2 regions of the Salicibibacter cibi genome follow, and region 2 is predicted to be linked to the other one. Evidence: riboswitches for the same ligand, from Rfam matches in the RefSeq annotation. Region 2 holds a riboswitch; the other holds the start of a gene.
What was found. Region 2 has a riboswitch for glycine ahead of HUG20_RS14715 (amino acid kinase family protein). Riboswitches for the same ligand answer to the same signal wherever they lie in the genome.
Positions count from the first base shown of each region.

Region 1: it holds a riboswitch for glycine, as region 2 does, so the genes downstream of both, gcvT (glycine cleavage system aminomethyltransferase GcvT) here and HUG20_RS14715 (amino acid kinase family protein) in region 2, are expected to answer to the same signal.

Region 1 covers NZ_CP054706.1:1,467,505-1,483,796, reverse strand. The annotation lists gene HUG20_RS07605 (SA1362 family protein) at 8-313, shown strand; gene HUG20_RS07600 (patatin-like phospholipase family protein) at 407-1,291, opposite strand; gene HUG20_RS07595 (spore coat protein) at 1,492-1,995, opposite strand; gene HUG20_RS07590 (hypothetical protein) at 2,110-2,316, opposite strand; gene ytvI (sporulation integral membrane protein YtvI) at 2,875-3,963, shown strand; gene mntR (transcriptional regulator MntR) at 4,005-4,421, opposite strand; gene dat (D-amino-acid transaminase) at 4,723-5,580, shown strand; gene HUG20_RS07570 (lipoate--protein ligase family protein) at 5,600-6,436, opposite strand; gene HUG20_RS07565 (rhodanese-like domain-containing protein) at 6,574-6,975, shown strand; gene HUG20_RS07560 (hypothetical protein) at 7,457-7,996, opposite strand; gene gcvPB (aminomethyl-transferring glycine dehydrogenase subunit GcvPB) at 8,247-9,707, opposite strand; gene gcvPA (aminomethyl-transferring glycine dehydrogenase subunit GcvPA) at 9,732-11,093, opposite strand; gene gcvT (glycine cleavage system aminomethyltransferase GcvT) at 11,141-12,238, opposite strand; glycine riboswitch at 12,450-12,544, opposite strand; gene HUG20_RS07540 (DEAD/DEAH box helicase) at 12,690-14,333, shown strand; gene HUG20_RS07535 (YqhG family protein) at 14,311-15,096, shown strand; gene HUG20_RS07530 (DUF2759 family protein) at 15,408-15,578, opposite strand; gene HUG20_RS07525 (MBL fold metallo-hydrolase) at 15,696-16,292, shown strand, end outside.
Region 2 covers NZ_CP054706.1:2,959,675-2,975,966, reverse strand. The annotation lists gene HUG20_RS14800 (hypothetical protein) at 1-252, opposite strand, end outside; gene HUG20_RS14795 (DUF3100 domain-containing protein) at 242-1,102, opposite strand; gene HUG20_RS14790 (Na-translocating system protein MpsC family protein) at 2,462-2,821, shown strand; gene HUG20_RS14785 (dihydroorotase) at 3,123-4,598, shown strand; gene HUG20_RS14780 (cysteine hydrolase family protein) at 4,600-5,187, shown strand; gene HUG20_RS14775 (UbiX family flavin prenyltransferase) at 5,191-5,748, shown strand; gene HUG20_RS14770 (UbiD family decarboxylase) at 5,745-7,058, shown strand; gene HUG20_RS14765 (BMC domain-containing protein) at 7,105-7,368, shown strand; gene HUG20_RS14760 (hypothetical protein) at 7,387-8,310, shown strand; gene HUG20_RS19600 (BMC domain-containing protein) at 8,346-8,792, shown strand; gene HUG20_RS14750 (BMC domain-containing protein) at 8,811-9,089, shown strand; gene HUG20_RS14745 (hypothetical protein) at 9,092-9,832, shown strand; gene HUG20_RS14740 (EutN/CcmL family microcompartment protein) at 9,846-10,127, shown strand; gene HUG20_RS14735 (adenine deaminase) at 10,133-11,950, shown strand; gene HUG20_RS14730 (cyclase family protein) at 11,964-12,650, shown strand; gene HUG20_RS14725 (DUF1989 domain-containing protein) at 12,670-13,287, shown strand; gene HUG20_RS14720 (M20 family metallopeptidase) at 13,284-14,411, shown strand; glycine riboswitch at 14,528-14,633, shown strand; glycine riboswitch at 14,636-14,712, shown strand; gene HUG20_RS14715 (amino acid kinase family protein) at 14,849-15,301, shown strand; gene lipA (lipoyl synthase) at 15,321-16,241, shown strand.

The DNA of each region.
Region 1 (16,292 bases), 1.5 Mb from region 2:
TGAATGTATGGCTAATGTTATCCGGAATCCGGTGATCATCGTGATTTTGGGATTGGCGGTGCTCGGGCTTATTTACCGGCTCACCACCAATCCGGGCGGTTTTTTCCTTGGTCTCGTCATTACCGCATTGATAGCCGCCGGTCTCTTTCTTTTATTAACGCGTCTGGTATTGCCGAGGCAAAGAAGCGGCATGGACAGCAATTATCGCAAGGCGTTAAAACAGAGCAAGCAACGGCAAAAACAAAAAGAATCTGCGAAAAAAAAGAACAAAAAAAAGAAAAACCATTTAAAAGTGATCGACGGCAATCGTTAGAAAACTTGGCTTTTCGCCAAGCTTTTGTGGCGAAAAGCCTTAGTCGCACTTATGCAGGTAATAAAGTTGAGACTAGTCTCGCGTGTTTCTTTATTACCCGCTCCAGCTTTTTAAATACTTTTGTGTTGCATCCCTCCCGAGTTGAATGAGTCGCTTTCGATCTTCTTTTGTGAGGGAAAAGGAAGTTGTTTTTATACGATTCACGGGGATAAAAACGACATTTTCTTGCTTATGTTTTTCAACATAACGGGCATCATGGCCTTTTTGCATCGTCTCAAACACGGAACTGTACAGTTCCAGTGCATTGTTAATCGTATTTTTCATGTCATCGGGCTCGGGATTCAACTGAAAACCAAGGAGGGGACGCTTCACCCGCTCTTCTTTCCGAAAAAGCCACATGGGAAAATTGCTTAAAATTCCGCCATCTACAATGATTGCCGCTTCCCCGTTTTTATCGAAAAGTTTTACCGGCTGGAAAAAATACGGCAAGCTACAACTCATTCGCACCGCTCGCGCGATTGGGAACGTCTCGGGAATGATCCCGTACACATGCAGATCATCAGGGATAACGAGCAATTGCCCCCTCGTTAAATCCGAAGCCACAATCCGCAGCGATTTTGACGGCAAGTCGTTAAATGTGCGAATGCCTTTCGCTGCCAATTTTTCTCCGACCCACTCTTCCAAACGATTGCCTTTATATAAACCCAGCCCCCAATAGACACCGAGCCATTTCAGCAACAACGGAAAGTGTTGCGTCCAAGGGGTCGGATCCAATAAGGTTTGCGGATTCAATTCTTCCATCATGTCGTTTAATTCCTCGCTCGTATACCCGGCCATAATTAAGCTGGCAACCAAGGCCCCGGCACTCGTGCCAGCGATACGTTTAAAGCGATAATTTCGTTTTTCGAGTTCCTCCAAAGCACCAATAAAGGCGAAACCTTTTACACCTCCACCCGCAAATACACCGTCAATGAACACGTTTCAATCACCTGCCTCTACACATCTAGCCTATGCGAACCGTCGGATTTTGCGTGTTGTCCGATGGAAACCCCAACCGTATTAAAAAAAGCTATGCCAAACGCACAAAGTCCGGCATAGCGAATTCTGAATTCATTTTAGGTGTCCCGAGTGCTTTTTTAAAGTTAAAAAAGTTCCAATCGGGCATTTACCTGCATATCCTAGAGAATATCTAAGGTAACAACAAGGGCGACTAATATTTGCAACAAGAGTTGGATGTTAAGCGCCACTTGCACATCTGTAGAAGTCACATTCACATCACGGGAATTCTCAACAATGGTCTTTTGCGATGTTCTTTGTTTGATTTTCGATGTTTGGAAGAGTTCTTGTGTGACGTCTTCAGCATCATCCGAACCGGCTAGCGAGATTCGGACCACCAATACAATCGCGGCTTGCAGAGCTGCTTGCAAATTGACGGCAGCTTGAACGTCCGTAGTGGTAACATTAACATCACAAGAATCTTTAATCAGCATAAAATCTTCCGACACTTGCACCTCTTTATTGGATTGGGGGGCCTCTTGTGTGATGCCTTCATCACCTTCTGCGGGGCACGCCATGGGATGCTTCCCCCGGTCATCGCACAACGCGCTCCATTTTTGATCATCCTGATACGGTTTTGGATCATAGCAGCTTCGGCCTCGGTGTTGCCCTAAATGGATGGACATATGATTTTCCCTCCTTTTTGAAAGTCTACTACACGATATGACACTCACCTGTCATTTGCGTGGACAGAACGCCATGTTCATTCGTTGATTTTTATTTGAAACCTTAGCAAATCGTTATGAGCCGTTGTTCTCGTCCGCTTCTTCATCCGTTACGGTTGTCGTTTGGTTTTCTAAAAAGTCGTTTACTTCTTCCTGAATGCTTTCCACAACTTCGCGAATACGCGCTTTTTCTTCCTCCGTCATATCTACGGATTCTTTTGTAATATTGCGTTTTGCCAGCACTCGTTCTACCATTACATTCATCAGCTTTTGCATATCCATACAGATCCCTCCCTCAAAATCAAGATTCTCCACAATATATGTCACCGGACCACGATTCGTTTGGGGAGATGAGGAGGGACATGGAGAAATAGGCCTCTATATCACTGTATGAATCATCGGGTTAATAACGCTGCGAATTTTTTTGAGTCAACACCATAATTAATGGCTGAAACTTTGTTGTGCCTCTGATGGGGCTCGAACCTTTTTAAAGGGACAATATATGAATAAAAGTGGTAATGAAAACTAGCTAGTGCATATTGGTGAATTTCCCCGCTCCCACCATTGCTCATCGACTTACCCCATATATCAAACAATAGATTGCCAAGACACTGTATACGTCCAAAGCGCCCTTTACAGTTATGACCACTTATTTCAGCTGTTCTGCACTAGCGGAGGGAAAAACGGAGACTCCCGTGGGAAAGCGTAGTGTTTTTCCGCAGCAGGTGAAGAGCTAATTTTTTTCAATGGTTTTTTCAATCAACTACGTTTATATGTTAAGTTTGTTATAATAAAGCACGGTCGAGTACGAAGCCACATCATTTTCCCTGGAGGTTGTCATTGATAAACAAACCACTCGTTAAACGAATATTAATCATTATTGCGCTCATCCTCGTTGGACTATTCGTCTATTTTAACCTGTCTGCCTTTATGCCGGTGATGCTCGCGTTGCTGACGGCGATGATTTTTGAACCCTTTGTTCGTTTTTTAATGAAAAAGTTAAACATTCGCAAACGCCTTCTCTCCGTTTCCATTGTTTTCACCGTTTTTCTCATCGTAAGCACTTTTTTGATCTACATCATGTTGACCTACTTAATTGAAAGTTTGATTGATTGGTCCAGGCAAATCCCGGCATACATAAATGAGATCGAACTGGTTATAGATGAGCTTATTCAAGCATTCGATCAATTCATTGCTGAGTTCCCCCAAGGACCGCAAATTGTGCGTGCGGTAGATGAATTAGCCAACAATGCGATTAACACGGCACTGAACTGGTCTACCAACTTTGTTGCCTATTTATACGAGATCATCATGTCCGTCCCGAACATGCTCATTATCGGTCTCGTCTATTTAATTACCTTGTTTTTGTTCAGCTTGGACTTGCCGAGGTTATTGGGCAATTTCTTCAATATGTTTAAAAGGGAAACCTCCGATAAACTACGTTACGTTTTTCAGCGGATGGGGAGTGTTTTTCTCGGCTGGTGGAAAGCTCAATTTATTATGAGCCTGGGGATCTTCATTCTTTCTTATCTAAGTTTGCTCTACATCGCACCCGGGCCGGCATTAATTGTTTCCCTTCTCGTTTGGCTCGTTGATATTATTCCTCTCTATGTCGGCCCTGCCTTGATATTAGTGCCATGGGGCATCTTCGCAATGATCATCGGGGATATGACGATGGGGATTCAATTAACGGTTTTGGCTATCATTTTGCTTGTCATTCGCCGTATTGTGGAACCGAAAGTACTTGGAGATTCCATCGGTCTTCATGCGCTGCCAACGATTCTTTCCATGTATTTCGGCTTTGTATTTTTCGGCGTGATGGGATTGATTCTTGGACCATTCGTGTATATGGCGTTTAAATCAGCGAAAGAATCCGGATTGTTCGAGTTGAAAATGACAGAGGAAGAAGAAAAGCGAGACCAACCCTGATGAAGGGCGTCTCGCTTTTCTTGTTTTCGACATTTATTGGTTCATTCCGGGTTTTTGTGATGTTCCTGCAATGCTTTCAATCGATTTTCATCCTCTTGAAAATACTGAACGAGATCCCCAATTCGATCAATCGAGTCCCAGCTGAGATGGTGTTCAATGCCTTCAACATCTCGGTAAATATAGCTCTCATCAACACCGATCATATGTAAAAAATCTTCGAGCAATTCGTGCCGGTAAACCAAACGTTTGCCGATTTTATTTCCTTTTGCGGTGAGTACCAAACCTCGATATTTTTCATAAACGAGGTAGCCGCTTTTATCCAGTTTTTGAACCATTTTCGTCACTGAAGATGGATGAACCTCAAGTGTGTCCGCAATATCGGAAACGCGAGCATATCCTTTTTCTTCTATTAATTGATAAATACGCTCCAAATAATCTTCCATACTGGCCGTCGCCATTTAAGCCCCTCCAAATCTGCATATCGATAGCTGTGATATATTCTATTGTACATAAATCGATGACAAGCGGCAACAAAGGGCTCGCGAATCCCTTCGAAAAAATGTTATTATAAAGGAAAACTTTCGGGAAGCGGACTTCAGAGGCCAGATGCATGATAAATCGAAGAAGCAAAGGATTGTCCGGGAAATAACTTTCGTCTGCTTTCCGGCATCCGATGTCTGGCCTCCGGAATAGCGGTTGTTTACCACCGGGAGAAAAATAAATTTCTTCACTAACGTTGGTGAGAAAGGGATGGTGTACATGGAAAAAGTCCTTTTTAATGACAAAATGATTGATCGCGAGAACGCTCTCTTTTCATTCGATGACCGTAGCATGTATTTTGGCGATGGCGTTTATGAAGTGATTCGCGTTTACAGTGGGCACCCTTATAAGTTGGAGATGCATTTGCAACGACTGCAAAGAAGTGCGGATGAATTGGACATCCCTTACTCCATTAAAGAGAAGCAAACGTTAAAAAAAAGAGTGACTGAATTAATCGATACGAATGACCTTACCCATGACGGCTATGTCTACATTCAATTGTCACGTGGGGCTGCTGCCCGTGATCACTTGTATGAGCGGCATATTGATCCGTTTATTTTTGCTTTCACAAAAGAGATGGAAACCCCTGTAAACCAACAAGAACAAGGGATAGCGGTTTATTTAACCGAAGACATCCGTTGGTTGCGTTGTGATATCAAAACCGTAAACCTGCTCGGCAATGTGTTGGCGAAACGGCAAGCAGCCGACCATGACTGCTCGGAAGCGATTCAACACCGGGGGGACACGATCACGGAAGGTTCTTCGTCCAACTTATTTATCGTCAAAGATGGACGTTTGCAAACGCATCCTGCCGACAACCTGATCTTAAATGGCATCACCCGTCAAATCGTCGCCGATTTAGCGGAAGAACAAGGGCTGCCCGTTTCATTTACCCCGTTTACAACCGCGGAATTACTCGAAGCCGATGAAGCCTTCATCACAAGCACCATTAATGAAATTACGCCAATCATAGAATGGCGAGGAACCCGACACGGGATGCTGAACATTGGTCCAATTACGGCGCAATTGCAAAAAGCGCTGCAAGCAGATATCGAAAGAACTCGAAGCGGGGAGTGATGGGCACACTGAAAAGTCCCTATCGACGGTACGTCCATTCCTCATTTTCATAACGTGATTTAGCCAGCGCCCGCACATCTTTTTCCTGTGCGGGCGTTAAGGTGTAACGGGATAAGTTAATCTCCAAACCGCGTTCAAAGCCTTTCGTAAAAGCCGATCGTATATCGTCAACGTCCAATTTTTCATTCGTTAAGTCATTGATGGGCACGGCTTTCTCCGCAAACGCTTTTTGCATTCGTCTGCGCACGCGTTCACTCGGATACAAAAAGACATCAAAAAGCTGTTCTGTATCCAAGTCGATCAAGAGGACGCCATGCTGCATAATCACGCCCTTCTGGCGCGTTTGGGCACTGCCTGAAATTTTACGCCCTTCGACAACCATCTCATACCAGGAAGGCGCATCAAAACACACGGCAGACCTCGGTTGTTTCAGTTCCTCCCGCGCGCTTTCGGATGAGGGGACCGAAAAGGAAGCATCCAATCCCAAGGCTTTAAACCCTTCCAAAAGCCCTGTCGAAATTACGCGATAGGCCTCGGTAACAGTCGCGGGCATGTACGGGTGATCTTCGGACACGATCACGCTGTACGTTAATTCCTTATCATGCAAAACGCCTCGACCGCCCGTGGGACGCCTCACCAACCCCAGTCCATGCCGCTCCACCGCTTCCAGGTCGATTTCTTTATGTATCTTTTGAAAATAGCCGATGGAAAGCGTGGCCGGATTCCATTCATAAAATCGAATCACCGGCGGAATAAGCCCCTCGCTATGCCAATGTAAAAGCATTTCATCCAAAGCCATATTATACGAAGGAGAACAAGCTCCGGAGTCGATGAACAACCATTTTTCTTTTTCCATATTGTATTCACGCCCTTCTGTTCTCTTATTAGTTTATCAAATTCAGCCGTACATAAAAAATAATAAGGATATTGTTTTGCGTCTCGGCAGTAAGTTTCTTATAATATGAAGGGGAACGAAAAGGAGGAGCAATTTAGATGGATTTTTTGGAGATCTTATCATTCATTCTTTGGGGCGGGCTCATTGTTTTCGCCGCTACAATGCTTATACGCCGTTTACGAACGCCTTCATACCTCACACCACTTACCCAAGATGAATTTATCCAAGGGTACAGAAAAGCGCAATTGATCGATGTGCGTGAACCGAAGGACTATGATGGCGGCCACATATGGGGCGCACGGAACATCCCCATGTCACAACTCAAACAGCGCCTGCAGGAAGTGCGCAAAGACCAACAAGTCTATCTTTATGACAATTCAGGCGCGAAAAGCCGCCAAGCCGCACGCATTCTAAAGAAAAAAACCGGCAACGATAACCTTCACTATTTGAAAAACGGATTTAAAAAATGGACAGGCAAAATAAAGAAAAAGAAGAAATAGAGTTTGGAAACCCTTGTTGTTTTACTTGCTAAGGGTTTCCAAATACATCATGTTAACATAATGTATTTATTGTTTATTAAAAAAGCCTGCATTTTGAAAAGAGATGGATCTAAACGCGCATCATTCCACCAATGGAGAGGTTTACATTATGTTTAGTTACGATCAGCGTTGCTTCGTGTCATTGATTTTCACCACTGACCGGACACCAATAATACGGTTAGTGACCCTTTAACCGATCCCCTCGGCTATTCGGGTGTTAATTGCCTGATTAGTGACCCTTCGAGCATGTCTTTGCCTCTGTTCGGGTGCTAATTACTCGGTTAGTGACCCTTCATCCCGGTTTTAACTGCTGTTCGGGTCCTAACCCGCAATTATACATGTAGATAAACCGCCGGCGCAGGCACCTAGCGGTAATGGATCCTCCAAAAAAGGGTGGACAATCGCGAAATTTCCCCTTCTATAACCCCTGATGAGCTTTACTTTATAATTTCCCAGAACAACACCACCCTGTATGAATGATAGCCATAAATTGTCCAAATTCCAATTCGGTTTTATCCGCTGCATCTCGATCTACTTCAATTTGCCTGCCAAAGACATGTGAAACAATTGTTGAACCAACGTTTATATATTCTCCGTCTATTTTCTGTTCAATTTCTGCTTCATTAGGAAAAAGTTTAAACTTAATCCTTATTTGAGTATTTCCCCATTGGACAACAAGCCTAAGACGTAACATAGAGTATTCCACTTTCAGATGAGCAACTTTCCTATCCTTTTCGTCATAAACTCCCCATCCCTGTTTTTTAAAAAAGCCACCGTAGTCTTGGTTAATCATATATTCTCTGCTATTCAGATAATCCTTAATCATAAAATTTACATATTTTTGTTTCTGCCTCATTTGAACTTGGTTACTAGGACTACTACCAAAATACCTCGTCATTTCTGCAGCCAAGTTAGGCCCTAAATAAACATGTGATGGAGTTGTTGGCTTTAATGCAAATGGGAATTTATAAGTGATGGACATAAAACACAGCGTCTTCCCTTCCTTTATGTAATTAAAACTAAGCACTGATAGATCACACGATCACAAAAAGAATTATACCGCTTTTTACTATAAAAATACCCTTAAGACGAACTACCCAAACTACATCCAATGGTATAAAAGCGGCACATCTTTTTTATAAACAGGATTACATTTATTCCCAATAGCCTTCGCCCATTAAAAATGTTTCCTTTAAAAAACGGCCCACCATAGGATGATGAGCCGTTTCTAACTATTGATCCAAATATGTCAATACCGGCTTTCTCGCGGCCTGTGTTTCGTCAAGCCGAGAAATAACCGTTTCATGCGGCGCCTCCAGTACAAGATCCGGATCTTCCTCTGCTTCTTTGGCAATCGCGATCATTGCGTCCGCAAACTCATCGAGCGTTTCTTTCGCTTCCGTTTCGGTAGGTTCGATCATCATACACTCTTCCACATTGAGCGGAAAATAGATCGTTGGTGGATGCATCCCGTAATCGAGCAAACGCTTGGCGATATCAAGCGCGCGCACACCCAGTTTCTTTTGCCGTTTTGCCGATAAAACAAACTCATGCTTGCAATATTGCGGGTAAGGAATATCGTAATAAGGTTCCAGCCGTTTTCTTAAATAGTTGGCATTTAAAACGGCGTCTTCAGATACTTGGCGCAGGCCGTCCGGCCCCATGGAACGGATATACGCATAGGCACGGACATTAATGCCGTAATTGCCATAGAACGGTTTAATGCGCCCAATAGACTTCGGACGGTCATAATCCCATTTATACTGCCCGTCTTCTTTCACAAGCAATGGCCGGGGCAAATATGGAACAAGTTCCGTTTTCACGCCGACGGGGCCGCTTCCCGGGCCGCCACCGCCATGCGGGCCGGTAAACGTTTTATGCAAATTCATGTGAACGACGTCAAAGCCCATGTCTCCTGCCGTTGCTTTTCCTAAAATCGCGTTGGAATTGGCACCGTCGTAATATAACTTGCCGCCCGCGCCGTGAACGATTTCAGCCATTTCCGCAATGTCTTCTTCAAAGAGTCCGAGCGTATTCGGATTCGTAAGCATTAATGCTGCTGTATCCTCACCGGTCACTTCCCGCAAATGGTCCATATCAACGAGTCCTCGTTCATCCGTCTTAACCGTCACCGGGTCAAAGCCAGCCACACTTGCCGAAGCCGGATTCGTACCGTGCGCAGAGTCCGGGACGATCACTTTCGTACGGTTAAAATCTCCGTTCGCTTCATGGAAGGAGCGAATCATCATGAGCCCGGTCCATTCCCCGTGGGCACCGGCTGCCGATTGTAACGTAACTTCTTTCATGCCGGTGATCGCAGCGAGCGACTCCTGCAACTCGTGCATTAATTGCAGTGCCCCTTGCACGTGCGATTCCGGCTGATAAGGATGAAGGTGGGCAAGGCCCGGCATCCGGGCGATCACTTCATTGATTTTCGGATTATATTTCATCGTGCAGGAACCGAGTGGATAAAAGCCGGAATCCACACCGAAATTTCGTTTTGACAGTGCCGTGTAATGGCGCATCAGCTGTAGCTCCGACACTTCCGGAAGTTCAGGTTCCGTTTTTCGCACATAATCATCCGGTAATAACGCTTCCACATCGACCTCCGGAACGTCATTTTCAGGCAACGATGCTCCGCTGCGGCCTTCTCTGCTTAATTCAAAGATGAGCGCTTGTCCTTTCCTTTTCATAAGGGATGTCACTTCCTTTCCGTCTTATTGGGTTGCCGTTTCTTTTAACGCTTCCACAAACTGATCGATTTCCGCTTTCGTGCGCAGTTCCGTCACGCAAACGAGCATGTGATGATCTTGTTCCCCATTAAAGCGACCCAAGTCCAATCCGCCGATCATTCCCTTGGAAAATAACGCTTGATTTACGTCTTTTACCGAAGAACCAACGTCGATGACAAATTCGTTAAAATGCGGACCGTCATACACGAGGCTAAAGCCGGCGGCCTGCAAAGACGTTTTTGCGTAATGGGCCTTTTGCATATTTTGCACAGCCATGTCTTTAATGCCATGTTTCCCGAATGCAGCCAAGGCTACCGACGAAGCGAGTGCGTTTAATGCTTGGTTGGAACATATATTAGAGGTGGCTTTGTCCCGTCGAATATGCTGCTCGCGTGCTTGGAGCGTTAACACATATCCGCGTTGCCCTTCTTCATCGACCGATTCACCGACAAGTCGGCCCGGCACCTTTCTCATAAAAGCTTTTTTCGTGGCAAAATAACCGCAGTGCGGACCGCCGTACTGCCCCATAATGCCAAACGGTTGGGTGTCGCCTACGACGATATCCGCTCCAAATTCACCGGGTGGAGCGAGGACACCGAGCGCAAGCGGGTTGCTTTTTACGATCAGCAACGCATCCACGGCATCTGCCGCTTCACGAAGTGCTTTCAAATCTTCGATCGTTCCGTAAAAGTTCGGATACTGCACAACAACACCGGCAACATCATCATGAAGCATATCTTTTAACGATTGGACATCTGTTTTTCCTGCATTGCTTGGGATCGTATTCAAGGTAAGCCTCGGACCGTTCACAAACGTTTGCACCACGTCTCTTGCTTCCGGATGCACGGTTTCGGAGATCAATATCGTCTGCTTTTTCATTCTCTTCTGGGTGGCGGCCATCAATGCTCCTTCGGCAAGGGCGGTGTGGCCATCGTACATCGATGAATTCGCAATTTCCATGCCGGTGAGGGTTGCAATCATGCTTTGAAACTCAAAAATCGCTTGCAATTCTCCTTGCGAAATTTCAGGTTGATACGGCGTATATGCCGTGTAAAATTCGGATCGTGAAATGACCGCGTCCACCGTCGACGGGATATGATGGTCATATACGCCGGCACCGAGAAAGGAAGGGTAATCTTTCACCGCTTCATTTTTAGAAGCCAACGATTGGAAATGCTCGACAAGTGCTCGCTCCGACAAAGCCTGTCGTATGTTCAATTCCGACCGGGAACGGACGTTGTCCGGTATATCGGAAAATAATTCGGGAACGTCACTCGCTCCCACCGTCTCCAACATTTCCCGGCGATCATTTTTTGTCATCGGTAGATAGCGATGGGTTTTTTCCATCTTGAATCCCTCCAGTTATCTTTTATCCATCTGCATCCCAACACTTATCATCGGGAATAAAACGGCGTCAGTACCACTTTGGCTCTTCGTTTGCGTTTTCGGACATCTACGATAATTTCGGTATCGTTGGAAGCATACTCCGTTTTCACGATCGCAAGACCGAGATTTTTTCCGAGCGTCGGTGACTGCGTCCCGGAAGTAACATGTCCGATTTCATTATCGTTGTCATCAAAAATGGGATAATTCGTGCGCGGAATCCCTTTGTCTATCATCTCAATGCCAACAATCTTACGAGCCGGTCCATGTTCTTTTTCTGCTGCCAGCGCTTTCTTCCCTATAAAATCAGCGTCTTTGTTTACTTTCACCGCAAAGCCGAGCTTTGCTTCCAAAGGGCTGATCGTCTCCGTAAGTTCTTGGCCGTACAACGGCAAGCGAGCCTCAAAACGAAGCGTATCCCTGGCACCTAACCCGCAAGGTTTAATGCCAACGCTTTCACCGGCGGTAAGCAACGCGTCCCAAATAGCGCCGGCATCTTTCGTCCCGCAGTAGATTTCATACCCGTCTTCCCCGGTGTAACCGCTACGGGACACGATTGCACTTCGGCCGTCAACAGCTACGTCCGTCTGAAAGCGAAACGTACCGATCGCCCCCACGTCTTCATCTGTTAATGATTGCAATACCTCAACCGCTTTCGGGCCTTGCAGCGCAAGCAACGCGTAATCATCGGAAACATCCGTCACCGTCGTACCCGCTTGCGCGTGTTGCTTGAGCCAAGCGATATCTGTCTCGCGATTGGCGGCATTGGGGATGACCATGTATTTTTCGGGTCCCATTTGATAGACGAGAAAATCGTCCACTATTCCGCCATTTTCATTGCACATCAATGAATACTGAGCTTTGCCCACTTCCAATTTGGAAGCATCGTTCGTCAAGATTGTTTGTACGGTGTTAAATGCAGATTCCCCTGCAATCAATGCCTCCCCCATATGGGAAACATCAAAAAGGCCAACCGCCTCCCGCACCGCACGGTGTTCCGCTTTGATGGAATCGTATTGGACAGGCATTTCAAAGCCTCCGAACGGAACCATCTTCGCCCCCAACGCCACATGCCTATCATAAAGAATGGTGCGCCGCTTTTCTGTCAAGTCAATCTCCCCTTTTTATATTTATTAGAAAACTTGGTCTTCACAAAGCTTTTATGACGAAAGCCTTCGTTGCACCATGCAGATAAAAAAAGACAGAACTCTCCAACGTTTATCGTTGAAAAGCTCTGTCGGTCTACCAGAAAGTTTCTTTTTCGCCGCATTTGGCAAAAATTGTCCTCGTTGGTGGCCGCGAGGGCGCTCTCCAGAGTCGCGTCAAACAGAAGTACATGTGCCTGAGAGATTCACCATTCCGGTTTGCTCCTTCGGCGCCGTTCTGGGAAGAACGGTCTCTCCCTCTGTCATCATTCGCTTATTCCAATGTATAAAAACGCTCCACATTCACACACTAACATAGTTAGGAAAGCCTGTTGCATTTAGTGTAGCACGTCATTTATCCATTGCCAATCTTTTTTATACTTTAAAATAAAAATAAAGGGAAAAAGGGGTAATTATGTACATAGATATCCATTTCTCCGCCGACTGGGAGGACCAATTTAAACAAGCATTGCATCATGAAGGCCCATGGTCTTCATGGGAAATGTATCAACTTGCTTATGAAGCACAAACGCACAAAGCGGTCCCATCCTTCGACGGACTCGTCGCTCCCACGCATTTGCCGGAACTTTCCTTGTATGATCATCAATTTGAGACAGCAAGGCGTGTCGTTGAAGATATGAACGGGAAAGCCATCCTCGCTGACGAAGTAGGGCTTGGGAAGACGATAGAGGCCGGTCTTGTTTTAAAGGAATACATGATACGAGGCCTCGTCAAAAAGGCGCTTATTCTATCCCCGGCGTCCCTGGTGAATCAATGGACGCAAGAGCTTAATGAAAAATTTTACATTCCTGCCGTCTCCCAAAAGAAAACGTATGTATGGGATCGGTGCGATGTCGTCGTCGCTTCGATGGACACCGCCAAACATTCCCCCCATCGGGAAATCGTACTCGAGCAACCTTATGACATGATCATTATTGATGAAGCACATAAGTTAAAAAATGCCAACACGAAAAACTATGCATTCATCAAAGCGCTGAAAAAACGCTTTTGTTTACTATGTACCGCCACCCCTGTGCAAAACCGGATCGAAGAACTGTTTCACCTCGTTTCGATTTTGAAACCCGGACATCTTGGCGATGAAAAAAGCTTTAAAGCCAAGTACAAAAACGATACAGAAGCAACCGAAGACATTCAGAAACTCGTGCAAAACGTGATGGTCCGCAACCGCCGCGACAATACGAACGTGTCCTGGACTCATCGGCATGTTGAAAATGTAAACGTGGAAATGTCGAAAGAAGAACGCGCCATGTATGATGCCGTGTGCGATTTAAAACAAACAGTGCAAGACCTCCACGGTTTTTCATTAACGACGTTACAAAGGGAAGCATGTTCCAGCAAAGAAGCCTTGGGGGTGACAATTTCAAACATGATGAAAAACGGGATGTTAAACGAAGCACAAGCTACTCCCGTTGTTCACGCCATGCATGAAATCCAAACAAATGCAAAAGCGGAGCAAATGTTGAAACAACTCCGGGCTTCTTCGGAAAAAACGATTATTTTCACGGAATACCGGGCAACCCAACTCTACCTGCAGTGGTTTCTTGCCCAACATAAAATAAAATCGGTCCCGTTTAGAGGCGGATTTAAACGCAGCAAAAAAGACTGGATGCGCATGCTCTTTCGTGATCACGTCCCGGTCATGATTGCCACTGAAGCCGGCGGCGAAGGGTTAAACTTACAATTTTGCCACCATATGATTAATTATGACCTTCCCTGGAATCCGATGCGCGTGGAACAACGCATTGGAAGGATTCACCGCCTCGGCCAAGAACATGATGTACACATTACGAATTACGCAATTGAAAATACAGTAGAAGCACGCATCCTCAACCTCCTTTATGAAAAAATCAATATGTTCGAAGGCGTCATCGGGCGTTTGGACGACATTTTGGAACGCTATTCCGGACAGGAATTGGAAAGATACGTAGAGGATGCTCTGGATTCCGGCACAGAAGGCGAGGCACGGCTCAAATTTCATCATTTAACCGAGCTCATGAATCAGGAGGGAGATCAACATGGAACAGGCAGAAGTTCATAACTACCTTCGCCGTTTTTTTCACGCCGGAGGAGCAGGGCTGTTACAAAACACACCGTCCAAACTGGAAGTTCAACTCAATAAAATGCTCGATCTCGAGCTCATGAACCGCCCATTTTACTGGCATTATTTAGAAAAAACCGGCGGGGAACCGAAACCATTGAAATTGAACTTGTCTACGGATATAAGGGCTGATACACCTTCTGCAGAAAAAGTGCATTTCGGCTCTCCCCGTCTTCATCAAATTTTTTCTTCCGCTGCTGAAAAGGGCGCAGTCACACGGCTTTACGAAAATCATCATGAAAAAAACCAGACGCCCCTATACCCTTGGCTCGGGTTAAACGTGCGCATTTCCTACACTTGCCACCGCAGACGCGATATCATCCGCAGCTTTGGCATTCAATTAATTAGCGGGGAAACCATTGATCTTTTCATGAAACGACTGGCGCCACTCCCGCTCGTTTCTGCGATCCCCGATTATACGTTTACAATGGCCCATTTGATTCAACCGATGAGCGCCGTACAAAGAATCAAAAAATACCTTCTCAATGATATTCGCAACCAAAAACACGCTTGGGCTAATGAAGCCACCAATCGAATGGAAGACGATTTAGCCTTGCTCGATCGCTTTTATGAAACGTCCGATAAGGAAAACGATGATGCATATAGCTTGGAAAAAGAAGCGATCCATCAACAATATCAACCGGCGATCGAGCTAACCTTTATTAACGGTGGCATCTTTTATTTGCGAAAGGATACATACTAGTACAGCATGGCTGAAATAAAAGGTCGCACCTGCAAAGGCCACTGAGGCACGGGTTGATTTGGGTTGCCCTTCTTTGCACAGGCTTCTATCGTTCTGAAATCTGGGTGATCGCCGAAAATAGATCGATGGGCGGCTGCTTGCGGTCGATTGACACGGACCTTGCCCGATACTGGGTGACCGAGTAATTCAACCACTCAACACTAGATGAGAGTTTGGAAGTTAGAAGTGAGAAAAACCCTCTCTGTCCAGCCTCTAACTTCTAACTCTCCAATCTTTAGAAAAGAACACCCGTCATTGCGACGAGTGTTCCTCTACATTTCCGGTGCTCCACTTACAAGCAAAGTCATTAAACCAAAAAAACCAAAGACAAGAATGCTGAGTGCCGAAAATCCGACCCCGATAAAGTTTCTTCGTTTTAACTCACGGAAAAAAGCAAAAACCGAAAGAACAGCCACTGCCGTAACGATTGATCCCACTGCCATATCCATTCTCTCCTTTTCGTATCAATGATGTCCATACATACGCTTTGCTTATGTTTCGTTTCTTTCATTTTTTCATGTACAATGGTTTATAGATTTAAGAAGGAGTTGATTTTCATGATGAATTGGAAGCAAGCCCCGTTGGGCCCTGTACAAACCAACGCCTTTGTCCTTTACAACGAAGAAAGGGAAGCGGTTATCTTTGATCCGGGCGGGGACGGCGAGTCCTTTGCAGCTGCCTTGAAAAAAGAAAACCTAAAAGCCCTTGCCATTCTTTTAACCCATGCACATTTTGACCACATCGGTGCCGTTGACCATATCCGCGATACGTTTAACATCCCGGTTTACCTTCACCAACGTGAAGCGCACTGGTTACAAGATCCCGCGAAAAATCTTTCGGTCAACATGAGTCCCGAAGGTATAACCGCGCGTCCTGCCGAGCATTTAATCGACAGCGAGCAAAGCTTAACCGTAGGCCCTTTTGCTTTTCGGATATTTGAAACCCCGGGCCATTCACCGGGAAGTGTCTCATACTATCACGAACCTACCGACACGGTTTTCTCCGGCGACGTCCTCTTTCAAAGCGGCATCGGACGCACCGATCTCCCCGGCGCCGATGAAACCACCCTTCTCAGCAGCATCCATCAAAAACTTTTGGAACTCCCGGAAGATACAACTGTTGCTTGTGGCCACGGACCGGTTACAACGATTTCCGCC
Region 2 (16,292 bases):
AGATTCGGTTATAAAACCCGATATAGGTGAAATTGGGGATGCTAAAAGTAATCCCAACAGGGAACAATAAATAATGACGGGGAGTTTTAATGGTATTACTTTCCATATGCAAACTGCTAAAAATGCAATAGACAATAAAACGACGACTCCGGGAAAAGAAGTTGCAATTGATGTATTGTATCCAATTAAATTTACGGCAAGAATGCCCATACCTATAAAAATGAATAAAATTACCCACTCTTTAAGCTTCATAATCATCGTATCTCCTTTCAGTTCCAACTTTAGATTTTGATTTTTCATTAATTTTAAGTTTAGGTTCCAAAACACTGTAAATTTTATTAGCAAGAGGTAATGCGATAAATAATGCGACATACAGCCCTGTCATTCCCGTTAACATATCGCCCGCAGCACCAAGTACAAGTATATCGTCGGCATATGCAGGGTATACATGACCTAAACTGGTGGTTGCGGCAGCCATCATAATTCCTGCCCCTACACCTGACGCAATACCAAGGGCGTAGGGGTGAAATAATTCTGTAGAAGCTACCAGGGTAGCCAAGAAACCGAAAAAGATTGTTCCAAATAACCCTCCCATAATATAAACGGAAAGTGTTCCTCTTGTTTCAGCTGACTCGGGACCATATAAATTGGTGATTAAAGCTAAATTAACCTCCCTGTTTATAGAATGGGCAGCGCCTATTGCTTCTCTTTTGATCCCTAAAAGCAGTGCTATTGGCAATGCAATAATGACGGTAAAAACATTTCCTAATTCACCTAATATTAAGGCTGGACCAAGGCTCACAAGTTCAGGTATATTCCCGGCAGCGGTAATACCAATGTTGACAATGAAAGGTGCTATAGCGACTAAAACCAAAGGCTTTGCTGCATTAACATCTTTCTCTTTAAGCAACCCAATTAAATCAGGGCCTAATATAACACCTAATATTATTCCATAGAAAATTGGGAATAATATTAACATTCCGGGACCAACTGCAAACTCGAATTCCCCGATAATCTCTGCGATAATAAGAATGCTAAATGCAACAATATATAGTTTGTATTCATTTCTGATTCTATCAAAAATTGATTTATAACCTTCCATAATTAATCCTCCTTCTCCCTATATGAGAATATCTATAACTGTAAAAGATGCGATGAAAAAATACAATCATTATGTTAGGTTACCTCACATATATAAATTTTGTGTCAATTCATATTTATAGGGAATCGAAAAACATTCATGACATAAATACGAAAAGGTGTATTTTATGAAACCACTCCTCTCATTTAGGCTCATTAATTTTAGTGAATTTTTTCTGAGATGGTCATGCAAGTGCCAAAAAAAGCCGTAGATGAAGACGTGGCATCTTCATCTACGGCTCCAAAAACCTCCGATAAACAAAGGGTTAGTAACCGCTGTCATTTTAGGGTCTGATCGTGCACCGATTGATCGGTCTCACCTTCAGAGTATTGATAAAAATAGTAAAGCGAGATAACAGATTTGTCAATATGTTGTAAATATTATTTCAAGTAAATAGTGGAAGTTTTGAACACTAAGAAACCAGTGAATCACCTCAAGTAGGTGATTTCCTGCTTGGAATGAATGATTTTCGTTATGGGTAAATGCGGGTTTCGATCAAATATGCAAAAAAAGCCGACGCAAATAAGCCATGCCTATGGCTTCAGAGACGATGTTCGTCGAAGGTGTCCGCGATTAGCGAAAGAAGAGGGTAGGCACACGACGGGAGTAACGCACCGCGATAAGTCAAAGAGGTCAATCGCAAAACAACGGCACATCACGAAGCCTGCGATGACTGTAATGGTCAATCGGATGTTTTCCCTGTTTTTTTCATCAACAACATCTTCCAATGGATGAGATTCTCCTTTTTTCCGATATCAATTCAACTTGGGCATGGCCTTGCTCCAAAACCGGTAGTCAAATTCACCAATGGCTTGCTTCAGTCCCCTCGATCTTGAACCGGTACTTATACAGGTCCCTGATAGAGCCCTTGTCCCCGTAGTCGCAAACTCCTGATCAATCAGTATGAGAATTCTTCCGTTCTGATGAGGCTTCGCCCCAGCCAAAAATGGTATTCCCCATCTTGGAGGTTCATGAGCAATGGCAAGCAGAACCATTTCTGTACGCTTCCCATGAGAACGCCGGGGGGGCACCAAATCAATGACCGAAAATGTACGCGGCTTTGGGGGAGTTCTCGGACATTCTGATGGAGTTTCTTAACACTGGGCATGTATGACGGGCTTCCTTGCACTGTTTCCTCGCCTACAAGGACGATTCACCCATTGAGGTAACGGATGTTACAAAATTAGAAAAAAGTATTGACGATTTTTAAAAGGCAGTATATTATAAGAATAAGCGGAGTCCATACATTTTTTCACATAATCAAAGTTTTTTACGCTGTATTATCGGGGTGACTTTTACTAAAACAATTGGAGGGGTAATATGGAGGCAGTTTCTGATTCGCTGAGGAGCACTCTTAAGAAAGATATTTCACAACTTTATAACAAAGTCAATCAAGAGATGTATGGTTTAGGAGTAAAAAAGCAAAAGATTGAGTTCCTTAATAATGCCGTTGTGATATTCAGTGAACATAAACGCGCCCCAGACTTGGAAGCTCTCCAGCATCAGTATAAAGAATTAACGATCGCAGCCGATGCAGCGCTTATTTCCGAATTTAAAAAAAGACTGAAAAGGGATATTCAATATCACCTGAGTAAAGATGTCCACACCGTATTAAAGGATTTCGATCCTGAGACTGAATTTGCTTGTACGGTCATCTATTTTAAAGAAGATCGATTATAGTAATTTTCCATATGTGAATCAGGCGGCTAAGTTGAGATGGGGATGTTAGGCGATTGATTCGTCATAGTTTTCTCATAACATTTAACACGGGTGCTTATTCTCTGTTTAATCGGAGAGCTGAGAAACCGTAGGTGTAGAGTGGTATATACATATACCCTCTTTCATCTACGGTTTTTCATTGTAGACTTTAAAATTTTTAACTTTTGTAAAGTATAAGTAAAACTATGGTTTTCGCTATTAAGCATCTGGCGTAATCCAAGTTTTTCTAATAAATATTATTATCACAGAAAGGGAGTCTTTTATGAATTTAATCGTGAAAAATGCTAATATTCCGCAGGGGGACAGACAAGTATTGACGAATATTTTAGTCGATCAAGGAACAATTGTCGGCTTTGCCGATTCCATTAACGGTTTGCAAGCCGATAAGGTTGTTGATGTAAAACAAAAGTTGGTCGTTCCGGGATGTATTGACCCTCACACTCATTTTATGGAGCCGGGATTTAGTCATCGTGATACGTTTGATGCCGCCGGACGCTCAGCAGCAAAGGGTGGGCTAACTTCTCACATTGATATGCCTTGTACAACAAAACCGTCTGTACGTAGTCGCGAACAATTTCATGAAAAATTAAATGCCATTAAGGATAAGGCAGTGATTGACTTTGCCTTCTGGGGCGGCATGACGGGTGAAGATGTTCGAGAAGGATTACTTCACAACATTCAACCCCAAGTCGATGAGGGCGTTGTTGCGTTTAAAGTCTATATGACACCTTCTGTACCGACGTTTCCGCCGGTATCTGATGCAGAAATGCTCGAAATATTCCGTCATGTTGCGCCGACAGACTTACCTATCGGTGTTCACGCCGAAAACCTTGATATTTGTACATTTTATTCCAGTAAGTTGGAAAATGAAGGCCGTGAAGATCCGGTTGCCTGGTCAGAAGCAAGAGGAGTTATAGCTGAAAAAACGGCTATAGAACTGATTCTCAGTTTCGCTGAAGAAACGGACGCCCGTGTTCATGTTGTTCACATGACGTCCAAAAAAGGTGTCGAACTCGTTCGTGAAGCAAAGAAACGCGGCGTTAAAGTCACAGCAGAGACGTGTCCTCAATACTTGGTGTTGAACGCAGAGGAAGCCATGAACAAATGGGGAACATTTGCCAAAATTGCACCGCCTTTACGTGGCAAAGAAGACAATGAAGCTTTCTGGCAGGGACTTGCAGATGGCACGGTCGATTTCGTCGGAACCGATCATGCACCCTATAACATTGAAACTGAAAAGAAGGGTTCAACCATTTGGACCAGTTTCCCTGGTATGCCTGGCGTCGAACAAATGGTACCTATTCTAGTGAGTAAAGGTTTGAACAAAGGGCGCTTATCATTGTCAAGATTTGTAGAAGTGACCAGCCGAAACGCCGCCATACATTACGGAATTTATCCGAAAAAAGGTGCGATGGAGCTTGGTAGTGATGCGGATTTCACTGTGATCGATCTCGATCGTGAGTACACCATAGACAAGGACAATGTGCTCACGGATGCCAAATACACCCCATTCCATGGGATGGAACTAAAAGGCATCCCTGTGCAAACAATTGTCCGGGGTAAAACTGTGTATGATGCAGATGATGGCGGTATTGTAAGCGAACCAGGCTATGGACAATATGTTGAACGTCAAAGCATTCAACGTCTTGATCGCGAATTGAAATATGAAACGGAAAATACGTTGGGGAGACCGGTAAAGGTACAAGAAAAAGAAAAACAATTTGCGGGAGGTATTTAAAATGGACGTAAAAGGAAACAAACATGCCATCATTGTCATCGATATGTTGAACGATTTTATTAAGGAAGGGGGCGCTCTTAGAGTAGAGAATAATGAAAAAATCGTTCCAAAAATAAGAGAAACAATTGATTTTAGCCATGACAATGACATTCAGGTCGTATTCATTCAAGAAACCCATCGAAAAAACGATGCCGATTTTAAAGTAAGGCCCGTTCACGCAATTAAGGGGACATGGGGATCAGAATTTATACCCGAATTACAACCGGATGAGGACAAAGGGGATTATATTGTCCAGAAACGGCGCCATAGTGCGTTTGCATATACCGATTTGGATCTTTTCCTTCGTGAAGAAGGTATTGACACTGTCGTGCTAACAGGAAATTGGACGAACGTTTGCGTAAGAAGCACTGCCTCCGATGCTTTATATCATACGTATAACGTCGTATGTTTATCGGATGCGACATCTTCGAAAACCGATAAAATGCATGAAGCAGGTTTGGTGGATATTGGGATTTTTGGCCAGGTAATGACAACAGAGGAGTACAAAACAGCAGTGAAACAGAAATTCTCCCAGAAACAGAGAAATTAAAAAATGAGAATCATTGTGGGGGTTACCGGAGCAAGTGGATCTTTGTATGCATATACATTGATCCGCACCCTTCATCAGTTAGGCATAGAGACACACGTTATTGCAACTAAAACGGGAGAAAAGGTGTTGCAATACGAATGCGGTGTCAACATCAACGACATGAAACAATTTGCTGAGGTTCATGATGACAGTAATTTATTTGCGCCGGTTGCCAGTGGTTCTTTTAAAACGGACGGAATGGTCATTGTACCCTGTTCCATGAATACATTGGGAGCGATTGCAAATGGGATAGGCGATACATTGGTTACCCGAGCGGCCAATGTTGCGATGAAAGAAAAACGAAACCTCATTATTGTACCGAGAGAGGCGCCTTTTCATTTGATTCATTTGCAAAACATGACAAAATTAGCCGAAGCAAATGTATCAATCATGCCGGCATCTCCGGGATTTTATCACCAACCGAAAGAAATTTGGGAACTGATTAACTTTATCGTGTCACGTATTTTGGATGCACTTAATATAGATCACAAACTTATCGAAAGATGGGGGGAGAAACAATGAACCCCGTATCAATGAGAAATTTGATCGAGCGTTTAGAAAACAAAAATCTCCTCTATTGCATAAAAAAAGAAGTTGATCCTAAATTTGAGCTTGGAGCTGTCGTCAAAACAAAAGATGGAAAGGAACCATTCCTGTTTGATAGCATTAAAGGTTATGACTCTTCGATGATTGCCGGACTTGGTGGCGATCGTGAGTTAATGGCTGACAGTATAGGTGTTTCATCATCTGAATTGGTTCCATCATTGGTTGAAAGCATTGTTCATCCCATTAAAACGAATACCGTATCTTCTAATGCAGCGCCTGTCCATGAAAATGTTGTTTATCCCCCGTTTAAACTGGACGAGTATTTTCCCATTCCGACTTTTCACGCAGAAGATTGCGGTCCTTATTATGTATCCGGTGTATTAGTTGTGAAAGAACCAAATGGGGAAAAAAGATACACATCGATCCGAAGAATGGGTTTTATCGGTGACAACAGGACAAACATTGCAATTACGTCACCTGAACTACAACGTCAATATTCAATGTTTGAACAAAACAATGAACCGTTGGAAGTCGCCGTCATGTTTGGCGTTGTCCCGGCTGTCGTACTCGCATCTCAAGTCAGTACACATTTATTTCATTCGGATAAGTTAAACGTAGCCAGTGCATTACTCGGCCAATCATTGGATGTCGTTCAGTGTCGTACCGTGGATTTGGAAGTTTTGGCAGAAGCTGAAATTGTGCTTGAGGGGAGAATGTTACCTTATGAACGGGATTCAGAGGGTACGTTTGCGGAATTAGGAGGGTATTATGGAGGCGATATGCCACAACCGATTGTGGAAATGTCTGCACTAACTTATAGAAAAAATGCGATTTCGCAAACGATTTTTCCGGCCAGCGCAGAAGAGAAACTGCCAATGTGTCTGGTTCGTGAAATGACCCTTTTTAGGACTATCCGACAAGTGGTTGATGTGAAATCGGTTCACGTGACAATGGCTGCAGCCGCTCGCCTACATGCCGTTGTTCAAATTGAGAAAAAGACGGACGGGGACGGCAAACAAGCGGCAATGGCAGCATTTGCAAGTGATAAGGACTTAAAGCACGTGGTTGTTGTGGATGATGATGTTGACCTATATAATCCCGAAGATGTCGAATGGGCAATCGCGACAAGAGTCCAAGCCGACATGGATATTACGATCATGCCCGGGGGTAATGGTTCTCCCCTTGAAGCCTCCCACAATCTAAGGGGGTCACGGCAAAAATGGGTATTGACGCTACAGTTCCTTTGGACCAAAAAAAGGAATTTAGACGAGTATCTATACCGGTAACGGTTGATTTAAATGATTATTTGTAAACGAGTGAGGGGTGAGCCTAGTGAGTGCAATTGGGTTAGTTGAAACAAGGGGGTTGACGTCGGCAGTCGAAGCGCTGGATTCAATGGCGAAAGCCGCTAATATCAGCTGTCTTGACTTAAAAAGAGTTGGGTCAGGATTAATCACAGTGATTATTGAGGGGGATGTCGCTGATGTTAATTCTGCAGTTGAAATTGGCAAGCTATCACCGGACCGTGTCGGTGGAGACTTAATATCCAGTAATGTCATCCCCCGGCCACATACGGAACTTGAAAAATTACTATAGGGAGGTAGTGGCAGGGCGATGTCGGATTTTATGAAAGAGGTCGTTGGGCAAATCCTTAGTCCGGAACGTGTGAAGAGCTCCAATGACGGAGGAGAGAATGCAATGTTTCAACAAAAGAAGGAAAGCTCTTCTGTTGATGCCATTCAACGACCAAATTATCAATTACAAAACAAAAATAAACGATTGTCAACAACGTCAAACGAACGGTCATCTTCAGTTTCCAAAAAAACACACGAACCCAACGTAACGGTTATCCCAAACAACAACACGAGTAACGTATTATCCAAGTTACAAACGATGTCGCTTACAAACGGTGAAAGGGTTAATGTTTACAATCAGGGTTCTAACGGTTTAGGGCACGCCAAAATGATAGGGGAATCTAAAGCGGGAGGTGCCGCCTGGTTTTTTTCGAAGCCATCTGAAAGCTTGAAGACATTCTTTTATCGTGATCCACAAGGTTCGAGCGTAGGAAGCGTTAACTTTCCCAACTGCTATCCGAGTCAATTAGTGTATGTAAACAATGTGATCAGAGACAATCAAACGATCAAGTTTTATATGGAATGGGATAAAGACAATAATGGCGAGTTTTTACTGGAGTTATTTTATGAAGATGAACACTGGCTAAAAAGCGTCATGAACCAATTGTTCCAAAAATTAAACCGAAATACGATGAAACGTTATGACGTATTTAACATTGACTATCCGAGCACATGGCTTTCCAAGCAACTAGGCATCATCGATACGGTCGAGGGGCTATGTTTTATTGAAGGGCTTCCTTATTACAGTAACGTTGCGCTATTGGATTATTTATTGAAGGCAGTTCCAAATACAACAATTAACTATTCGATTGAAAACGAATATTTACTCGTTGCAGGAAATCAAGCTGACGTTAAAGAAGCCGAAGCCGTATTCAGAAAAAATGGGGGTCAATTTATAGGATGATTCGTTAAGCTATACTTGTAAAGGAGGTGGACTTAATGATCGCACTCGGTTTAATTGAGTCGATCGGCTATACAACAGCAGTATCTGCAGCTGACGCGGCAGTGAAAGCAGCTAATGTTGAGATTCTTGGCAGCGAGACGGTTATTGGTGTTAACGGTGCTGTCGGTGTCACCATTCATTTAAGCGGAGATGTTGCAGCGGTTACCTCAGCGGTTGAAGCCGGCACGAGCGCCGGTGAAAGCGTCGGAGAGATTGTTTCATCACATGTCATCCCGCGCACGCATTCAAATGTTAAAGACGAATTACTTGATAAGTTCATGAACAAAGCAACTGGACAATCGAAGGACGGACCAAAAAAATCGCAAGAAAATGTGCCGATTAGTCAAGGCACGGAAAAGAAAGAAAAGTCTGCGAGTGCAAAAGCAAAGGAAAATCAGGGCGATAACGCAAATGACAAAAATGGTAAATCAAATAAAGCTTAAATCAAGGAGGTCATCATAATGGGTGAAGCCTTAGGATTGGTCGAAACAAAAGGTCTTGTCGGTGCGATAGAAGCAGCAGATGCGATGGTAAAGGCAGCCAATGTAGAAATATGCGGATACGACAAAATCGGTTTTGGTCTCGTAACTGTCATGGTGAGAGGTGACGTTGGCGCTGTAAAGGCAGCGACTGATGCCGGAGCAAATGCTGCGGGACGAGTTGGTGAACTGATTTCGGTCCATGTCATTCCACGCCCTCACAGTGAAATTGAACGCGCTCTACTCTCCAAAGGTGAATAAACATGAAACAAAAAAGGCAAAGTGCTGTTGTTACCTACACTTTGCAGGCACTTTTACAAAAAAACAAAACAGAGCCAGAACTGCAGAAACATCCGCAAATCCTGGCTCTTCTTTCTCATCATATGATCGGAATGGAACGAGGGTTAGCTGCATTAAAGCTATTAAAAGCAAGTGGAACGACTATCTATATAAGTATGGAAGACTCTGTGTTAAAACAATACAGTAGAGAGGATATCCATGCATTAACAGGCATTGATGCATTCGTTCCGTATTATGGATTAGATGCCTTAAAGGAACGGTTTTCATCTTTTTTTATACCAGTTTTATCATTTTCGCTTATATCGGATATACTGGCTTTTAACGAAAGCCGTGCATTCGCCCATATTATTTTATGGAGTTTGTTGAAAGGAAAAACAGTCACTGCCTTAGATATTGGTTCAAACCCTTATCATTCTATGTGGGCTCAAAACGGATTAAATCACGGGACGCCTTTTTTAAAAAATGAAATGAACAATCAAATGCATAAACTCCAGAGTTACGGGATTCAATTATTTTCAGATGAACAAGATGTTAATCAATTTTTCCATTCTAGATCTAGACGCAAGACGATTATAAGCGCAGAAATCATTAAACAAATGATATTACAATCAGACGATAAGGTTTTTATCGATTCAAGTACGGTCATTACCCCGCTTGCCAGAGATTTAGCCTATGAAAATAACATTCAAATTCGTGAAGAATGAAAGGACACCTAATATGGAAATCGGTATTGTAGTTGGCACTGTAACGGCGACAAGAAAGGACGAAAGCCTTGTCGGTGCAAAAATGTTGGTTACACAGCCGGTGGGGATTGACGATCAACCAAGTCAATCGCAACCCATTATTACAGTCGATACGGTGGGTGCAGGGGTTGGGGAAAAAGTGATCTTCGTTAGAGGAAGTATGGCATCAAGAGCGTTTGATAACAATCATGCGCCTGTTGATGCAGCCATTGTCGGCATTATTGATATTTTGGAATGTGATTATGGGAGGGGTTGAACCAAATGGAAGCGGAAAATTTCAAGGAAGCGATTCAGCGTCGTAAATTGATTGATGTCCTCTTGGATCAACATTTATTCGCTGATCTTGTTCTTCAGGGCGGCTACATTATTAATACGGTCACAAGAGAAATTTATCAGGCAGATGTCGCTATTAAGGATGAATATATATTACTTGTCGGTGATGTGAAAGATTTGATCGGAGCATCGACAACGATTGAAGATGTAAGCGGAAAGTTCATTAGCCCCGGGTTTATAGATTCACATATGCATTTTGAAAGTTCGATGTTAACGTGCACGGAATTTTCAAGGCTATCGATCCCGACGGGGACGACGACATTGGTCGGCGATCCGCATGAAATTGGAAACGTCCTTGGCGTTCATGGAATGCAGGAAATGATTAAAGAAGCGAAAACATTGCCGAACCAGATCTATTTCACTGTCCCGGCTGCTGTTCCTGATGCTCCCGGGTTAGAGACGGCGGGCGAAGAAGTCACTGCTAAACATATGAACGATTTATTGAATGATGAAAATGTACAAGGTATCGGTGAAATTCAAAGTTTTAGCAATATCAATCCTGTCTATCAAAATGCCCCCGAGCTCATCGATGATTTAGTAGCAGCGGTTTCCTATGCCAACAGCATTGGGAAAACGGTGGAAGGCAACGCCCCGGGACTGTTGGGTAAAGAATTGGCTGCACATATTATTAGTGGGGGCACTCATATTTCTTGCCATGAAACGACAACAAAAGAAGAAACCGTTGAAAAACTTCGCTATGGCGTGAGTGTATTTATGCGTGAAGGTTCTTCCCAACGTAATATGGCAGAATGTGTTCGTGCCATCAAAGAAGAAGGGCTTGATTCAAGGCGAGCGATCGTCGTTTCCGACGATATGGCTGCTGATGATCTTTTAGCGGATGGCCATATGAACGACATTATTAAACGGACAATCGCCGAAGGGATTGATCCCGTTGAAGCCATTCAAATGGCTACCATCAATCCGGCCACGCATTTTGGTTTTAAGGATGTAGGTGTATTGGCCCCGGGGAAACGTGCCAATGTTGTTGTTATCGATAACTTGAATGAAATGACCATTGATAAAGTTTATTTAAATGGAAATGCGGCAGCCGATAAAGGTGAATTAACGATAGACCTTCCTTCGTATACGTATCCGGAAAGCACGAAAACGTCAGTAAAAAGGAAAAGGGTAAAAACTGAAGACCTACACATCACTACGAATCGAAATAGCAATAAAGCCAGAGTTAGATCGATCGTTGCCATTCCCGACCAAAACTTAACAGGTGCGGAAGAATTTAATTTAAATGTTTCCGGCGGAGTCGTCGAGCCTTGCCTCCAACAGGATGTTCTCCCTCTCCTCGTTGTCGAACGCCATGGAAGGAGTAATCGAATCGGAAAAACGTTTTTGCATGGTTTCCAATTGCAAAGCGGTGCGATTGCCGAAAGTGTTGCACATGACACGCACAATATTATCGTCACCGGAACGAACTATGATGATATGGCGACAGCCGTCAACCGGGTCATAGCGATGAATGGCGGAATTGCGATGATAAACGAGGGAAGAGTGATCGGTGACTTGCCGCTAAAAGTTGGAGGACTAATCAGCGATGAACTAAGCGGCAAAGAAGTGAGTGATAGAGTAGATGAAATGTCACGCTTGGCTAAAGAAGAACTCGGGTGTGGCATACATGTGCCATTTATGCACCTATCTTTCTGGTCGCTCGTAACAAGCCCTGAGTGGAAGATTACCGACATGGGTTTAATTGATGTCAATCAATTTGAAGTGCTACCTACTGTCGTAGAATGAGGAGGATCGATTTATGAGTAATGTTAAATTAGTCGACTTGTCGCAAGAGATTTATAATGGCATGCCCGTCTTTCCCCTTCACCAAAAAACATTTATATTTCAAAACAAGACGCATGAAGAATCTAAAAAGGAAGTCGGCTTTGAATTTGCCACTTATAATCTCTTGATTAATGAACACGGTCCGACACACACTGATGCAATTTACGAGTTTGACCCGAACGGAAAGAAACTCGATGAAATGCCACTCGAATATTTTTATGGCCCTGCCATTTGCCTGGATGTGTCACATGTTTCCCCTGATGATTATATTACGGCGGGTGACCTTGAAAGGGCATTGCAAAGATCAGGACAAGTGCTGGAAAAAAGGGATATCGTCCTTCTGTATACCGGTCATTATGAACGGGCATATGGAACGGATGAATGGCTTACACGCTACACGGGGCTGAATATAGAGGCCGGAAGATGGCTTGGAGAAAAAGGTGTCGTTAACATTGGCGTCGACGCGCCGGCACCTGATAATCCTAAAGACTCGAAGTTTTCTGGGCATCTGATGTGTCGTGAGTATGAAATGTCTAATACGGAAAACTTATGTAATTTAGACAAAATTGTAGGGAAACGCTTTTTATATTTTGGGTTGCCATTAAAGATTCGCGGAGGGACGGGGTCACCGATACGGGCAGTTGCCGTCTTTTTGGAATAAGGATAGGGAGGTCAGATATATGGTTTATGGCACAGGGGTTCGAGAAGAAATTTTCATTCCTCCTTATGAAGGTAGGAGTGCAGAACTAAAGGCCGGAGATGAATTAATTATCATTGATGTCGAAGGTAAGCAGGTGGGGGATTTTGTTTGTTTTAATAAACATGACATCGATGAGTATGTTTCTCCCGTTCATATGCGTGCTTCATTAAGCAGCATTCGTCTCAAGCACGGGGATGGATTATACAGTAATAAACGACGACCGCTCATGGAACTCGTCAAGGAAACGGTCGGGAAACATGATTTTTTCTTCCCCGCCTGTGATTATTACAGGTATAAAGTCGATTTTGATGACGACGAGCATCCGAATTGCCACGACAATTTGAAAAAGGCCCTTGAAACCCATGGGATACATCCGGCAATCATACCTGATCCTATCAATTGGTTTATGAACAACGTGCTTGATGAATGGGGAGATTATGACATTCAAGAACCGCTGTCGAAGCCCGGGGATTATGTGTGGCTAAGGGCGAAGGAAGATGTTGTCATTGCATGTTCTACGTGCTCGCAAGATATGGAGGCCGTTAACGGCTGGCAAGTCACACCGTTAAAAATGCAAGCGATAGGGGGGAGTATGTGAACGCGGAACAATTTTTGAAAAGGTTGCTAAGGGTCAATTCCTCTAATCCGCCGGGTAATGAATCATACGTTTCAGAACTTCTTGTAGAGCGCTGTGAGAAAAGCGGATTACCTTATCAAATAACAGAGTTAGGGGAGAACCGAAGTAACTTTAGCATTCGGCTTAAAGGAAGAGATCGTCGTGAGCTCTTCTTTTGCGGTCATATGGATACGGTTTTACCCGGGGAACAAAAATGGGATTACCCACCATTTGAAGCAGAGCAAACGGGGAATAAACTATATGGCAGAGGGGCTTCAGACATGAAAAGCGGCCTTGCTGCCATGTTTTTAGCCGTGGAGTCACTATATTTACAAAACGAAGAACCGCCTCACGATATTGTATTTCTTGCGACAGCGGGGGAGGAAGTGGATAGCTGCGGGGCGAGAACGTACTTGGATGACCATGATCTGTCGAACACTGCAGCAATGGTCATCGGTGAACCGACACGAGAGAAAGTCGTCGTCGGTCATAAAGGTGCATTATGGGTTGAAATTATCACGTTCGGGAAAACGGCACATGGTGCGATGCCGCATCGAGGGATTAATGCCATTGAACGGATAAGAGACGTCATGGCCATCCTTGATGAATGCCGACTGGATTGGAAAATTACCGGTGCCCCCCTTGGGGAAAGCAGTTTATCGATTAATAAAATTGAAGGCGGCATGCAAACAAATGTTATTCCGGATCAATGTCATATATATGTCGACATTCGAACGATCCCGCCTCAGTCCCACGATAATATTTTTATGGAATTAAAAAGGAAATTAACCGATTTGTTTAAAAAAGAAAACGATGACTCAACTTTTAAAATGGAGACGTTACTAAACAGGCCTGGCATCTTGACTGAATCGTCAAGTCAAATCATTCAGACCGCAAAAGATATTAAGGCTACTGACGACGATGTTTACGGTGTTTCATACTATACGGATGCAGCCGTTTTGAATCCGGAAAGTAAGATCCCTACACTTATTTATGGCCCCGGAGACGAGCAGTTGGCCCATCAACCGAATGAATATGTGAATATTGATGCTTACTTGCGGTCGATTGAGTATTATAAAAGGTTGGCTCTTACATTTGAAGCATAGGAATTTGGGCAATGTCATAGAAACGTGTGTAAATATAAAATTTAAATAATTGTCAAATAACCATTGCCTTATAACCTCTTGTTTGTTAAACTAATATCAAATATTGATATTTGCGAATGAAAATTGTGGGAGAGATCGACATAAGTGTTGACACCGAAGGGGCAACATTCACATAAATACCTTGTGAATGAATCTCTCAGGTAAAATGACTGCAATGGGACGCATCTCTGGAGAGCGCATAAGCCACCAAAGGGGTAAACTCCGTCACGGGGAGTTGAACTCTCAGGTAAAAGGACAGAGAAAAGGTGTATACACCTTTTCTCTGTCCTTTTTTATGATCTGTCCGAAAGGTTTACGATATGCATTATTAACATGAATCAGGATGGATTTCGATGAGTTTAAAGAGCAAGTCTCCAACCGTTGGAATATGAAGAAAGATGCCAATCGATGGTGGGGGAATACCCGTCATTTGCAAAAGTGCATATGCCGATGTGGGGATCGAGGCTGTTATTGCTAAAGACCGCAACGGATGTAAGTTGGCTGAAGAGATTGAAGCGGATGTACTCATGGTTTTAACGGATATTGACTATGTTTATGTAAACTACGGGAAAACAGTTGAGAAAGCTTTGAAAAATCTTTCTGTTGATAAATTGGAAAAATCGAAGAAGGTCACTTTAGTAAAGGGAGCATGGTCCCAAAAGTTGAGTCTGCACTGTCTTTCGCCAAAACCGGTGGCACCTCCATCATCTGCGCTTTGGATAAGGCAGAGGAAGCCCTGCAGGGGAAAACCGGCACAATCATTACTGCTACTGAAAAAGGCGTCACTGTTGGCTAAATACAGAGAAAAAGTGACTGTACAGTTGTCTCTGTTCTTCGATATTATGCGTTGAAGGGAAAGGATGTGATCAAATGGGGAAAAAAGAAGCGCATGTTCGCAAACCGGATTGGCTAAAAATAAAATTAAATACAAATGAATCCTATAAAGGCCTTAAGAAGATGATGCGCGAAAAGAAATTACATACGGTCTGTGAAGAAGCGCGCTGTCCAAATATTCATGAATGCTGGGCAGTAAGAAAAACGGCCACATTTATGATCCTCGGGGATGTATGCACGCGCGGGTGCCGATTTTGTGCGGTGAAAACCGGACTTCCCAATGAACTTGATTGGGGCGAGCCGGAACGAGTTGCCGAGTCCGTGGAACAAATGGGCTTGAAACACGTCGTTATTACGGCTGTTGCCCGTGATGACCTTAAAGACGGAGGTTCACGGGTGTACGCAGAAACAGTTCGCGCCGTCCGTCGCCGCAATCCGCTTACGACGATTGAAGTATTGCCTTCGGATATGATGGGGTTGCACGACAATTTACAAACGCTCATGGAGGCTCGCCCGAATATATTGAACCACAATATTGAAACGGTCCGGCGCTTAACGAAGAAAGTTCGTGCACGCGCGACGTATGATCGTTCTTTGGAATTTCTTCGCTATTCCAAGGAATTGCATCCCGATATTCCGACGAAATCAAGTCTTATGATCGGCCTCGGGGAAACGCCCGAAGAAATCGAAGAAGTCATGGATGATTTGCGTGCCCACGATGTGGATATTATGACGATCGGACAATATTTGCAGCCGACGAAGAAACATTTGGATGTGCAAAAATACTACACACCCGAGGAATTTGCGCGGTTTAAAGAAATTGCTATGCAAAAAGGGTTCCGTCATTGTGAGGCAGGACCCCTCGTTCGTTCTTCTTATCACGCCGATGAACAGGTTAATAAAGCACAGGTATGGCAAGAAGCCGCCAAATACCAAGGCAACGAGGTCTCTATATAGTATATAGAAATCTGATGAGATAAGAATGTTTAAATAATTTTTAAAATAATG